3 regions of the Peribacillus sp. CSMR9 genome follow, and region 1 is predicted to be linked to each of the others. Evidence: riboswitches for the same ligand, from Rfam matches in the RefSeq annotation. Region 1 holds a riboswitch; each other region holds the start of a gene.
The links. Region 1 has a riboswitch for preQ1 ahead of N9I19_RS14800 (QueT transporter family protein). Riboswitches for the same ligand answer to the same signal wherever they lie in the genome.

Region 1 (4,257 bases):
TTGGTTAAATTCATTGACGACTGCTGCCTTCATTGTCCTAATCTGTTGTTTTGCATTGAAAGTGCTTTCCCCTTGTTTTACATTCATGATTCATATTCCTCCCTTAATTAAGTGGATATTTTTTTTACTACCACACATACAAGATGCAAGTGCCATGCCACTTCAAAAGGCCAAGACAACAGCATTCACTAAAAAAAAGTGCCGAAAAGTCGGCACTTCTGGACGAATTAACGGCTCGAGTCGGACGAAATCCGGTTTGTATATTGCAGACCAAATAGCTCACCCTATAAATAGGAGGTGTCTAAAACATGGACCAATTTGAAAAAGCCTATGAATCCTATAAACAGCAAGGAACACCGCAAGCAAACCAACTTGATTCAGCTGGAAAAGAAGAAATCATCGCCGTAAGGAAAAATGAAGAGGACAATATTATCGCCATCAAGACGGACTCCGGCCGCGAGCTCGACTACCCCACTGCCCTTTCGGAAGCCAAAGCAGGCAACCTGGCCAATGTTGACGTCTTTCATAAATATGGCCGTGACATATTGCGGAGTGAGCCCGATGGGATAAAAGAAAATAACCTGGATCAACTACCGGAGTTTTGAGTTTACGGGGAAACTGCCTGATATGGGCAGTTTTTTTCTGTCTGGATCTAAACGATAAAAAAGAACCAGCATGATAGCCGGATCCTTATTTTTCATACTGATAGGATTCAGAGATTTCGAGCAGTTGGCCGCAGGACTCGACAACCTCAATGATTTCCATCCACGACATGTCCAGACCCAGTTCATTAGCATGGGAAATCTTATCACGTAATTTCCGGATGGCACTTGCATCCTTTTTCCCTTTACTTTTTGAAGGGATTTGGAAGAAACACCTCAGTTGTTTATCCTTATGTATGATGTCGAATTTATCACTGATTTGCAGGCACTCTATTAAATTGATATCTTCATTTTTATCGATTCTCCTCCTATATAATTCGGTTGCTTTTTCTAAACGGTCTTCGCTGATCATTGGATGCCAGGTGCCATCGCCAAATCTATCCATGATGATATCGCTCATCCTCATTTCCAATAAGGTAATATATCCGAATATGAGCATCCTGATTGGAGGCTTTTGAAGGTCGGCATGGGTGATCAACTTTTTAATTAAATTATTCTCCAATACGAACACCCTTGTTTTATTCTTAAAAATATGGAGAAGCTGGATCAAAGGGGTTGAATCCGAAACCATTTCCCTTGGTGAAAAATTTCTTAAATATTCCGAAACGCTCCCTTCACCTAGTTCTTCCCTATCTATATATCCGATGATTTCTCCTTGATCTTGCACTGCCAATATATCAAAATTCTTTTTTTCCAGAGCTTTCTGGATATCCAGCGCCAGATCGTTTTTATGGCAAAACTCAAGCTCCTGGGCTATGCTCTTTACCGTGATATTTTCTTCATAAAGAGTTTTAAGACTAAGATAGCTGCTATTGCTTTTTCCATGGCTTCCAATTAACATCTTTCATCCTCCGCTTATGAACTTTCTGCACGTTTTACCAATCACGAACCGCTTTAAGAGCGATTGCCTCTTCAAAAGTTTTGGAGCAATCGCATTCGAACAAGTTTATAAGGCTTTAACCGCTAACTGAATAATAAAATGTCCATGTCATCAATAAATAAAGTCCACCCAAGTGGACTCAATCCCATTCATCTGGATCTTTTTGGCACCATAAATCAAATGCCATCAACAGCATTGCCTACCGCCGTTTCCTCATTCCCCTCTCCTTCCCAAGCCTTACAAACATCCACCCAACCCTTTGCTCCTGAATATTCAAATAATTCAGCGAGTGTAAGTTCTATTGCAGAGTTCGTACTGCCGCATGCCGGGAACAATGACTCAAAGCGCTTCATTGATACATCAAGAAAAACATCTAGATCGTTTGCAAGTCCAAATGGGCAAACTCCTCCGATGGCATGGCCTGTTTGTTCGAGCACTTCCTCAGGTGATAACATTCGTGCCTTGAATCCGAACACCTGACGAAATTTCTTATTATCCACTTTTGCGTCCCCTGCCGCTACAACCAAAATAGCATGTTCACCTTCCCCCCTAAAGGAAAGAGTCTTAGCGATCCGTGCTGGGATAACGCCGATGGTAACTGCTGCCTCAATCACCGTAGCACTCGATGTTTCGAACTCCATTACACCGCCTTCCCGGTCCCATTGTTTAAAATGGCTTTTGACACTCTCGATACACATATAATTTTCACTCCTTTGAAGTTCATACAAAAATAATATCATCCTTCATTACAATAAATCAAAATCCTTTTGGACTTCCCCTGCCTTATAAATACAACCATTCTTTACAAATTGACCAAACAAGCTTACATGAGATACTATTAATCTTCGGGCAAAAGCCTTAACGTGGTTCGTAACCATCCCACGATAAAAAACTAGGGAGAGAGTAAAATGAATGTTCGTACACTCGTGATAAACGGGTTATTGGCTGCCTTGTATGTGGCGGTCTCATTGGTGTTTAAACCAATTGCTTTTGAGATGTTCCAATTTCGTGTACCGGAAATGTTGAATCATCTGATTGTATTCAATAAAAAGTATATCTACGGTATCGTGGGCGGCGTCTTCATATCTAATCTGCTTTTTTCGCCGATGGTGCCATTTGATTTGATTTTCGGGGTAGGGCAATCCGTACTCGCCTTATTGCTTGTCATTTTTGTATCTCGGTTCATAAAAAGCATTAAAGGACGAATGATCGCCACGATTATCTTTTTCACATTCACAATGTTCTTAATTGCAATTGAACTGAACCTTGCCTTTGGCTTACCATTCTGGTTAAGCTGGATGACCACGGCTGTTGGTGAGTTCGTTGTCCTCTTGATTGGTGCGCCAATTATTTATGGAATGAACAAAAGAATTCAGTTTGAAAAGTGGCTATAAAGGAATCTTCGCGTCGTTAACCCACTATAATGTAAACAGAGCTGTCTGCATCATGCGACAGCTCTTTTTTCACCAATGAACTTGAAAATGATAAACTATTAGTCAGAATGGTGGTGACCCTTTGAAAAAAGTCCTGACTTTAACCGGTCTATTGGTAATGGCATTATTTATTTTTTCAAATGCAGAATTATTTACTTTGATTTGGAAAAGTGACTTGGATTCAGTTATTGGCATATTGATGGAAAACTTATTGCTTACATTTATTGTGACATTCGTATTGATGTTTGTCCAAAATTCATTTACAATCATCCCCTTAATATTGCTCCTGACTATCAATGTCACGATATTCGGATTCATATATGGCTACCTATGGAGTTGGTTTACAAGTGTTGTTGCGTCAGGGTTTATTTTTTATGCAGCAAGAAACTGGTTTCAGGAACTTCTTTTAAAGAAGATGGGCAAAAAGTGGCAAGAAACTGTTGTAGAGCATGGTTTCATGTACGTTTTTACCGGCAGGATTTTCCCGCTTATCCCAACAAGTTTAATTAACTTGGCAGCTGGAGTCAGCACCGTCACTTTCAAGGATTTTTTATTTGCGACGGCACTAGGCAACCTTATATACTTTTTCTTCCTATCTCTAATCCCATATGGACTCCTATCCGTTGAAATGAACCAATATACGCTAGCTGCACTTGCACTCCTTTTCTTACTATTTTTCATTATCTATAAGCGTGCAAAAAAGAAAAAGAAATTATCCTTATTCAGAAAAAACAGGTGACCGCATTGGCCCCTGTTTTTTTATTTAGGATTCTGCATATATTTTTTTCCGATAGTTTGTTAAAATGTGTATGTAATTTTACCTTTGAAATGTCTTAAAATCAGGGAGAATCTCCATGTCCAAACGCTCCATTTTAGCAATTTATATCCTATCCGGGATTCTTACACTAGTCGTGTTCGACTATTTTTTAACTACAAATATCCATAACAAAGAGTTCTTCATTCAACTTCAAAGAGCGGAAGGAATTTTTTTCCTTTTATCTATAGGCTTGATCTTATACCTTTACTTAGCTAAAAGGGAAGAATTCAAACAATTAAAAGAAGCGGAACAACGTCGGCGTACCCTCATCAATTCAATGGTGGATTTCGTTAACTTCAAGGATGGTGATGGCCGATGGCTTGAATCCAATGCCTTCGGGCTGCAATTATTTCAATTGGAGCATGTAGACTATAAAGGAAAAAAAGACAGCGAACTCGCAGAATACTCCGAATTTTATAAAGAGGCGTTGATATACTGTGAAGGTTCCGATGAAGAAACGTGGGT
Region 2 (4,257 bases), on a different contig from region 1:
AGCATATTGATAATCCTCTTCGTTAAAGACGACTATCTTCAATGAGACATGGTTTTCAGGGTTTCGATTGGCAATGTTCGATATGATTTGGTCGAGCACCGTAAAGTCCGTGTTCATTTTTGAACTCGGCGGCTTAGGAGAAATAGTCAATTCATCAATATCGAGAAACCAATCCTGCCATCTGCTCCCTTGTGTTTCGACACCTATTTTCATTTTATTTTCATGTAGGATCGCTACCAGGCTGTTTAAGTTTTTCAGCAGTGCCGGGTTTCCGCCTGATATCGTCACGAAGGAAAAACCGGCACCCCCAATCCGCTTCAGCTCATCCCATATTTCCTCGGCAGTCATTTGGACGGTATCTTCCTTACCGGTGCCATCCCAAGTAAATGCGGAATCACACCAGGCACATGAATAATCGCAGCCAGCCGTCCGAACGAACATGGTTTTTTGGCCAATGACCATTCCCTCACCTTGGATGGTCGGTCCGAAGATTTCCATAACCGGGAGTTTACTCACTTTCCATCCACTCCCGTCTGGCTTCGGCATAGCTTGTCGGCGTTTCGTATAGTCGAACGAATTCGACCCTAGCACCCTCATATTCCTTTAATGAAAGGGCTTCGGCCATTTTTTCATAAATCCAGACAACCATATTTTCAGCCGTAGTGTTCATGAGCGGCAAGGTTTCATTCAAATAACGATGATCAAGGTGGATTTCGATTTCATTTTTCCATATATCCTTGATGTCCCCGAAATCTATCATCAAACCGCGTGAATCCGTATACCCGCTCAATCCGAAAATGACCTTATACGTATGGCCATGCAAGTTCTTGCATTTTCCTTCATAGTCATGTAGATGGTGTGCTGCGTCAAAGGTAAATTCCTTACTGACCATGACCCTTTTAGTTGTATATTTCAATTGGCTGCGCTGAATATCTTGATCTATTTTTTGGAGTTTATCTACTATAGTAAAACCGTACATCACGAAAGCACCTTCCGTCTGCTTACATAGTCATCCAATCCTTTTTTCCGCAACTTACATGCCGGACAATCTCCACAGCCGTCTGATATGATTCCGTTATAGCAAGTCAGGGTCTTTTCGCGGACAAAGTCGAACGCGCCAAGCTGATCGGCAAGCTCCCATGTTTCCTCTTTATTAAGCCACATAAGCGGCGTATCAATCACGAATGACTGGTCCATCGACAAGTTCAAGGTCACATTCAACGATTTAATGAATACATCCCGGCAGTCCGGATATCCGCTGAAATCCGTTTCACAGACACCGGTTACAATATGTTTAGCGCCAATCTGACTGGCCAACACTCCGGCAAACGATAGGAACAGTAAATTCCGCCCTGGTACGAACGTCGACGGCAATTCCCCGTCTTCCCCGTCCTCCACTGCAATGTCACTTCTCGTCAAAGCATTCGGTGCCAGTTGGTTCAGCAGTGACATGTCAAGGATATGATGGTTCACGCCCAATTCCTTGGCAATCTCTTGAGCGCATTCGATTTCCAAGCTGTGCCGCTGATTATAATCAAACGTCACCGCTTCCACTTCCTCATATCTCTCCATCGCCCAGAACAGGCACGTCGTACTGTCCTGACCTCCGCTAAACACAACCACTGCCTTTTCTTTCTTCTTCATTTCTATAAAACTCCTTTTTACGGAAAAAAACAGCACCCTAAGAAAAGAGCACTGTTTCTCCTTAGTTTTTTTGAGAGGGTAGCTAGAACCTCTTCCGCCATAACGCGGAATATTATATTTTTCCAAGTCAATAGTAACTTGAAAACGAGAAGAAATCAAGATGTTTGGATTATGGAAAATCACACCTAACGGAAAACTTGGTTATCTTCTCATCTGCTTAAATAACCCATTATTTATCCGATAAAAAAAGAGTGAATAAAATACCGATAAAGGGGTTCATTAATTTGAAAAGTATTAAAGGAAAGATATTGGCAGCATTTTCACTCATCATATCTTTGTGTATCATCTTAGGAGCATTTAATATTTATAGCAGCAATAAGTCACTTGTACATTCCAAAGATATTATTAGCCAAAAATTGCCGATTCTAATTGATGAAGAACAACTACTCAATAATGTTGCACAAAGAAGCGCACTCGCAAGAGGCTATATTCTATTTGGCGACGAAAGTAATAAAGAGAAGTTCTTAAAATATACCGAAGAAAGCAAAGTCATTCAGGAGGATCTTTTAGCCTTAAGTGATTCTGAAAAAACGAAGGAATTGATTGAGAAAAGCGTGGATTGGAGAACGATTATTATAGACCGCGTATTTACACAATATGATCAAGGAAATGAAGAACGTGCTATAGAAATACTAAAGGATGAAGTTGCACCAATAAGCAATGAATTGATGGATGGGTTTAGAGAGCTAGCTTCCGAACGCGAAAAAACGATTGTCGCTTCAGGTGAAACCGTCATCGCAAGCGGGAAATCGGTTAAGTCTACAAGTATCATCATATCCATTGCGGCAGTCCTTATCGGCCTTGTGCTTGCACTTGTGACTGCAAACCTCATTACCACCCCCCTCTTTAAAGTCAGGGACAGGATGAAAATGGTTGCTGACGGAAAACTGAATCATGAGCCCCTGGAGCAAAAGTCAAATGATGAAATGGGTGAATTAACGGTATCCGCCAACCAAATGCAGAAAAACCTTCGTGATACGATCGAAAAAATGCTGGTTGTATCCGAATCCGTTTCCAACCAAAGCGAGGATCTGACTCAATCAGCAAATGAAGTGCAACAGGGCAGCAAACAGATTGCGACTACCATGTACGAACTTTCGGAAGGCTCGGACTCACAAGCCAACCGGGCAGCTGAAATGGTCCGCATGATGGATGATTTCACCGGCAAGATCGAGCAGGCCCATCTTGAAGGAATGGAAGTATCTCAAAGTTCGACCGAGATCCTATCCTTGACCAAGGAGGGCACCACTTTAATGCGCAGTTCGGTCCAACAAATGCAAATGATTGACGGAATTGTCAAAAATGCCGTCGGGCAAGTGAAAAGGCTCGATTCTCAATCACAGGAAATCTCACAGCTTGTGCAGGTCATCAAAGATATATCCAATCAAACCAACCTATTGGCGCTGAATGCAGCCATAGAAGCTGCACGCGCTGGTGAACATGGCAAGGGCTTCGCCGTCGTTGCAGCTGAAGTGCGGAAACTCGCTGAAGGGGTCACACAATCCGTTGGGGATATCACCGATATTGTCACCGCTATTCAAACAGATTCAAAAACGGTCGTCCACTCCCTGGAAGATGGTTATACACAGGTGGATGAAGGCACGAAACAGATTACGCTCACCGGCCAAACCTTTGAAACAATCAATCACTCTGTCGGGAATATGGGAATGAAAATACAGCATATTACAGCTGAATTGAACTATATCTCCAAAAATAGTAAAGAAATCAATCAGGCCATCGAAGATATCGCAGCCGTTACTGAAGAGTCCGCGGCAGGAATCGAACAAGTTTCTGCCTCCGCTCAACAATCCAGCTCTTCGATGGATGAAGTCACGAATCATGCATGTGAACTCGCATCTTCCGCTGAACTGCTAACCGAACAGGTCAAGAAATTCCAATTATGATACTAGAAAATTTCCCGTCACTTGAACGCGGGAAATTTTCTTTTTCTCCCCTTCATGGTGATTGTTTTGTTTTCGTGTATTTGGGGTATAAAAGACTATACGCATTAATAATCATGAAAAGTTAATAATCATGAAAAGAAAAATCTATCAAAAGGGTTGGAAGTGAATATTTTCTTTTGTTTTCAGAATATTTAGTGTATAATGAATTTATTAGGAATATTCTTACTGAAATACTTCTCACTTCCAATACCCACTTACTGGAAATCACCAGTACAAGAACTCACTTAATCCAGCATTTCATTTCAACCCAATGCACGGGCCCTTATACTCAGTAAGGTTCATTGCACGCTTTCTTGCAAACCAAACAATTCACAACTTTTTTCACACAAAAAGCATAAATTTCACTCCAAAATTGTAAAAAAAGGTTAAATTTCACCAATAATGTGTTACTATTAAACCAAGACCTTTTAACCCCAAAAGGAGGAATTCATATGAAACGTTTTTTCAAATTCATAGCAGATTTTAACGAAAGAAAAGCACTAGATCGGAAAAACAACAAATTCTTTCGCAAAGAATACGAAAATTATATGAAGATGAATTCTGAAAATCAAGGTAGGAGGAGATTAGCTCCTAGACTTTATGTGATTGA
Region 3 (4,257 bases), on a different contig from region 1:
TCAGCGAAGTCATAGGGTCTTCTTCCAACAGCTTCACTTCGGCAGCAATTTGGTCTGCATCTTTGCCTTCAAACTTCTTATAGGCCTGTGCATAATTGAGCAAGCGTTTTTTTTGTCGATCGCTACTTTTCCCTTGTGTCGGTGCACACATTGCAACTACCCCTGTTACAGGAAGTTCAATTCCTACTTTTAATGAGAACAATCCTCCTAAAGAAATTCCTGCAACAGCAATTTCCTCGTAGCCTTCATCTTTAAGGAATTGATAACCTTCCACTACATCTTTCCACCATTCCTTTGGACTTGTTTTAGCAAGTTCCTCGGCTGATACGCCATGCCCACTATAAAGGGGTCCGTGGCAAGTATAGTCGCGATCATTCAGGTATTTCCCTAATTTCTTCATGTCTCCTGTACTTCCGGTAAACCCGTGAAGTAAAAGAACAGCTCTTTTTCCACCTCTGTATGTGAATGACTCAGGTGCTTTCACTTTCATCTATCTAGGACCTTCTTTCTGCTCTTGTTGATAAATAGAATCTAAATGATTTTTAAAAAAAAATCAATTAATACCCCTTGAGTGGGATTTCTTCTATCCTATTCCGTATTTTCATTCAAACAGTTAAATCATGTATTTATTATCCTTACCACACTCTTTACAACTCATCCGTTCCGAAGCACATTTTACTATGATTGATTTTATTTAGCAATCGTCATTTAACCATTTTTTTTAAGAAAAGTAAAATGCACCTTGTAATACGATGTACAAGGTATTACACTTTAAAAATGAAAAAGGAGGAGATTGTATTGGATAAAGAATTAATGAAGGGAAGCATTGACCTCCTTTTGCTTTCACTTCTTTCACAAAAAGAGCTGTATGGCTATGAAATGACGAAGATTCTTAAGCAAATGAGCGAGGGGCAATACGAAATCAGTGAAGGCACCCTCTACCCAGCCCTTAAACGGTTAGAAACCAAAAAATTCATAAAAGGCCATTGGAAAGAGTCTGAGTCAGGTCGCAGGAAATATTATCATGTCACAGAAACCGGGCAAACCGAACTTGAACGGAAACGGAAATGCTTCTTCTTCCTGGAAAAATTAGTTCAGAAAAGCGCAGAGCAATTCTGACCTAAAAAACAAGATAAAAAACTTCCTGCACCCATTATTAAAACGTCCAGGAAGATTTTTTTGCTATTTACTCGTGAATTTGGCTTATTTACTCGTGAGTTTCACACATTTACTCGTGAGTTTGGACTATTTACTCGTGAGTTTCGCACGTTTACTCGTGAATTCATGCTACACTCCTGGTTTCGCACATTTACTCGTGAATTCCGCACGTTTACTCGTGAATTCCGCACATTTACTTGTGAATTTTGCACATTTACTCGTGAATTCCGCACGTTTACTCATGAATTTATGCTACACTCTTGATTTCGCGCTGTTTATTCGTGGGTTCGGCTTATTTACTCGTGAGTTTCGCACATTTACTCGTGAGTTTCGCACATTTACTCGTGAGTTTTGCACGTTTACTCGTGAGTTTGGACTATTTACTCGTGAATTCCGCACGTTTACTCGTGAGTTTCGCACATTTACTCGTGAGTTTCGCCCGTTTACTCGTGAATTCATGCTACACTCTTGATTTCGCGCTGTTTACTCGTGGGTTACTCCAGTCACGCAAAAAAAGGACCTAATTTGGCCCTTTTTTGTCTATTCCTTTATGTTTCCGATAATTGGCGCAGGAGAGCTTCATACATTCCCCCTGGACATGCGGACCATATTTTTCGCGAAAGGCCTCGAGGCAATAGCATTTATCTTCTTCCTTTTTGGTTCCATCCATCGGTGCATCCCTCCTAGAATTCAACCGGAGACTACGCGCTTTTCCAGTCTTACGTTGATTCGTCCCAACAGTACGGCACCGATTGACTGAATGACTGTTTTAACGATGATTTGGCCGATAATCGCAGCGGGTACGGCTTCCCATGGCAATATATTGGCACCTAGTGGACTTAGGCCAATCACGACAAATATCACAGAATCGAAAAACCCTCCAACGATCCCGCTGTAAAACACCCTCCAACTCATCGGGAGCTTTAACCGGGTATAAATTTCCGTATCCGCTGTTTCTGCCACCACGAACGATAATGCGGAAGCAAATACAATCAATAACGTATCTCCTAATAAAAATGAAACACATGCAGATAAAATAAGTGCGGTAACTATACACATATAGGTTTTCGCACGGCCGAATTTATTCTGGACCAGATCTCGAAAGATGAAGGTTCCTCCGATGAGCAATGTACCCATCGGAATGATGAACATGCCCAAATGTAATGGATCAAAAGCTGCTGTAACCACATTCGCCGTGACGATGGATACTAAATAAAATAGAATTCTTAACATTTAATTCATTCTCCTTATACAGAAAAAACAGCACCCTAAGAAAGAGCACTGTTCCCCTTAGTTTTTTTGAGAGGGTAGCTAGAACCTCTTCCGCCGGAGCGGATTATCATTTCCTTATTTATCGTAGCTTGAAAACGGTTGGAAATCAAGAAGTTTCCATATGGCCTGATCCTAAATGTATTCAAGCTTATATCCTTTCAATAATCGCCTTCTTGATTTCGTTTTAGTCACTGGGAATGGTGCGAATCCACGGATTTCATTTGCAGACTCGATAAGCCAATATCCGCTTTGCCAAAGCTTAACACTTAGCAAATGTTCCTTTGATGCCAAAGGGTTTTTAAGACTTTTGCCGATTCCTGTCGCAGAAAACTGCTTGGCCGGCTGGATATAAAAAGCAGACAATCATTGATAGAGCTATGATATGATTTTGATATTGCAACCCTTATTGTTTTTATTTGGCACGGACTTGATAAGGAATGCTAGAAGATAAACGCGAGGAGGAAAAAGAATAATGAAAAAACCAACGTTTGTCTATCCTATTTATATCGCAACCACACCAGAGAAGCTTTGGGAAGCCCTAACGAGTGGCGAATTCACAAAAAAATATCACTTTGGATGTCAAATCAAGTCATCCTTTCAAGAAGGCGCAGCCGTTACATATTTGCTGGAAGATGGACGAATCACTGATCATGGAAATGTACTTAAGTGTGAGCCGCTGCAACTGCTCTCTTTTACATGGAACACGACAGGAGACGAAACACCCCGCGAGGATCCTACTCGGGTCACTTTTCAACTGCAGCCAATAGATGAATCTACTGTGAAGTTAACACTTACGCATGAAGAGCTATTGGAGACCGATTTCGTATATGGTGACAATACCTTTAAGGGCATAAATAATGGATGGCCAGCTATTCTATGTAACCTGAAGAGCTTGCTTGAAACTGGACGGACCTTGCCGCCAATATATGTAGATCGGGTTAATTAGGTGTTAGTGGGAACTTATTTAAACATATCGAAAGAGAGCTGATATAGTATGGATACTCAAATAACTACGAAATTTAAAATAGGCAAGCCAACTAATAAGGTGTTTGAAGCCATAGTAAACCCTGAAAAAATCGGGAATTTTTGGTTCTCATCGAGTTCTGAAAGATGGGAGCAAGGCAGGACGCTTACATTGAGATATAACGAATACGATGCTGAAGTGGTTATACATGTATTAGAAGTCGAGGAAAATAGGAAAATCGAGTATTCGTGGGGAGGCAACGCCCAAGAAACGGTCGTAACAATTATATTAAAAGAGCTGGATAATACAAGTTCAATTATTGAAGTAAACGAATCCGGTTTGAAGGAAGACGTCCCTGAAATAATAAAAAAAATGATAGGACAAAAAGAGGGGTGGGTATATACTTTAACCTGTTTAAAGGGTTATTTAGAAAGTGGTGTTACTAATTTGAGAGCGTCATTAATTTTTTAAGGTGCTGGTTCAGCGAAAAAGATCTCCAAAACCGGCAGTTGGGCATGCCGCCTGCCAGAACAATAACACTGACAATATTTAACTATGTTGTACCTGTTAAGCCTTTACGATTTAATGGTGTTCGAATATCGATAAAATGCCACCACTCGAATATCAAGTTAAAAGAAAGCGGCTTACAAGTGGTCGATAGTCTATATAAATTTACGGGTAATGTTTCCGAAAAAAACTCAAGGATGGATTCCGTGAGTTTTTCACTTTCTGTTTGGTTTGACGCGAAATTCAATAGGAAATCACCTTTAGATACATGCCCTTCGAAGCTTTTTCATAGGCTTCAATTCCCATGTTCTTCACTTTTTCGGATAAACTGGATGCTCTCACCACTTGGGTTCCTT

Region 2: linked by a shared signal. The riboswitch ahead of queC (7-cyano-7-deazaguanine synthase QueC) and the one ahead of N9I19_RS14800 (QueT transporter family protein) in region 1 are both predicted to bind preQ1.
Region 3: linked by a shared signal. The riboswitch ahead of N9I19_RS16520 (VUT family protein) and the one ahead of N9I19_RS14800 (QueT transporter family protein) in region 1 are both predicted to bind preQ1.

What each region holds. Positions count from the first base shown of each region.
Region 1 is NZ_JAOPHO010000032.1:6,234-10,490, reverse strand. It holds gene adhP (alcohol dehydrogenase AdhP) at 1-33, opposite strand, end outside; gene N9I19_RS14815 (DUF3892 domain-containing protein) at 309-605, shown strand; gene N9I19_RS14810 (hypothetical protein) at 691-1,503, opposite strand; gene N9I19_RS14805 (YbaK/EbsC family protein) at 1,719-2,240, opposite strand; PreQ1 riboswitch class I at 2,400-2,444, shown strand; gene N9I19_RS14800 (QueT transporter family protein) at 2,451-2,936, shown strand; gene N9I19_RS14795 (TVP38/TMEM64 family protein) at 3,058-3,714, shown strand; gene N9I19_RS14790 (PAS domain-containing sensor histidine kinase) at 3,830-4,257, shown strand, end outside.
Region 2 is NZ_JAOPHO010000040.1:20,237-24,493, forward strand. It holds gene queE (7-carboxy-7-deazaguanine synthase QueE) at 1-516, opposite strand, end outside; gene queD (6-carboxytetrahydropterin synthase QueD) at 509-979, opposite strand; gene queC (7-cyano-7-deazaguanine synthase QueC) at 979-1,644, opposite strand; PreQ1 riboswitch class I at 1,700-1,742, opposite strand; gene N9I19_RS16570 (methyl-accepting chemotaxis protein) at 1,929-3,608, shown strand; gene N9I19_RS16575 (hypothetical protein) at 4,100-4,257, shown strand, end outside.
Region 3 is NZ_JAOPHO010000040.1:13,298-17,554, forward strand. It holds gene N9I19_RS16500 (alpha/beta hydrolase) at 1-490, opposite strand, end outside; gene N9I19_RS16505 (PadR family transcriptional regulator) at 799-1,119, shown strand; gene N9I19_RS16510 (hypothetical protein) at 1,400-1,630, shown strand; gene N9I19_RS16515 (hypothetical protein) at 1,679-1,828, opposite strand; gene N9I19_RS16520 (VUT family protein) at 1,849-2,391, opposite strand; PreQ1 riboswitch class I at 2,443-2,485, opposite strand; gene N9I19_RS16525 (SRPBCC family protein) at 2,903-3,376, shown strand; gene N9I19_RS16530 (SRPBCC family protein) at 3,425-3,865, shown strand; gene N9I19_RS16535 (HD domain-containing protein) at 4,145-4,257, opposite strand, start outside.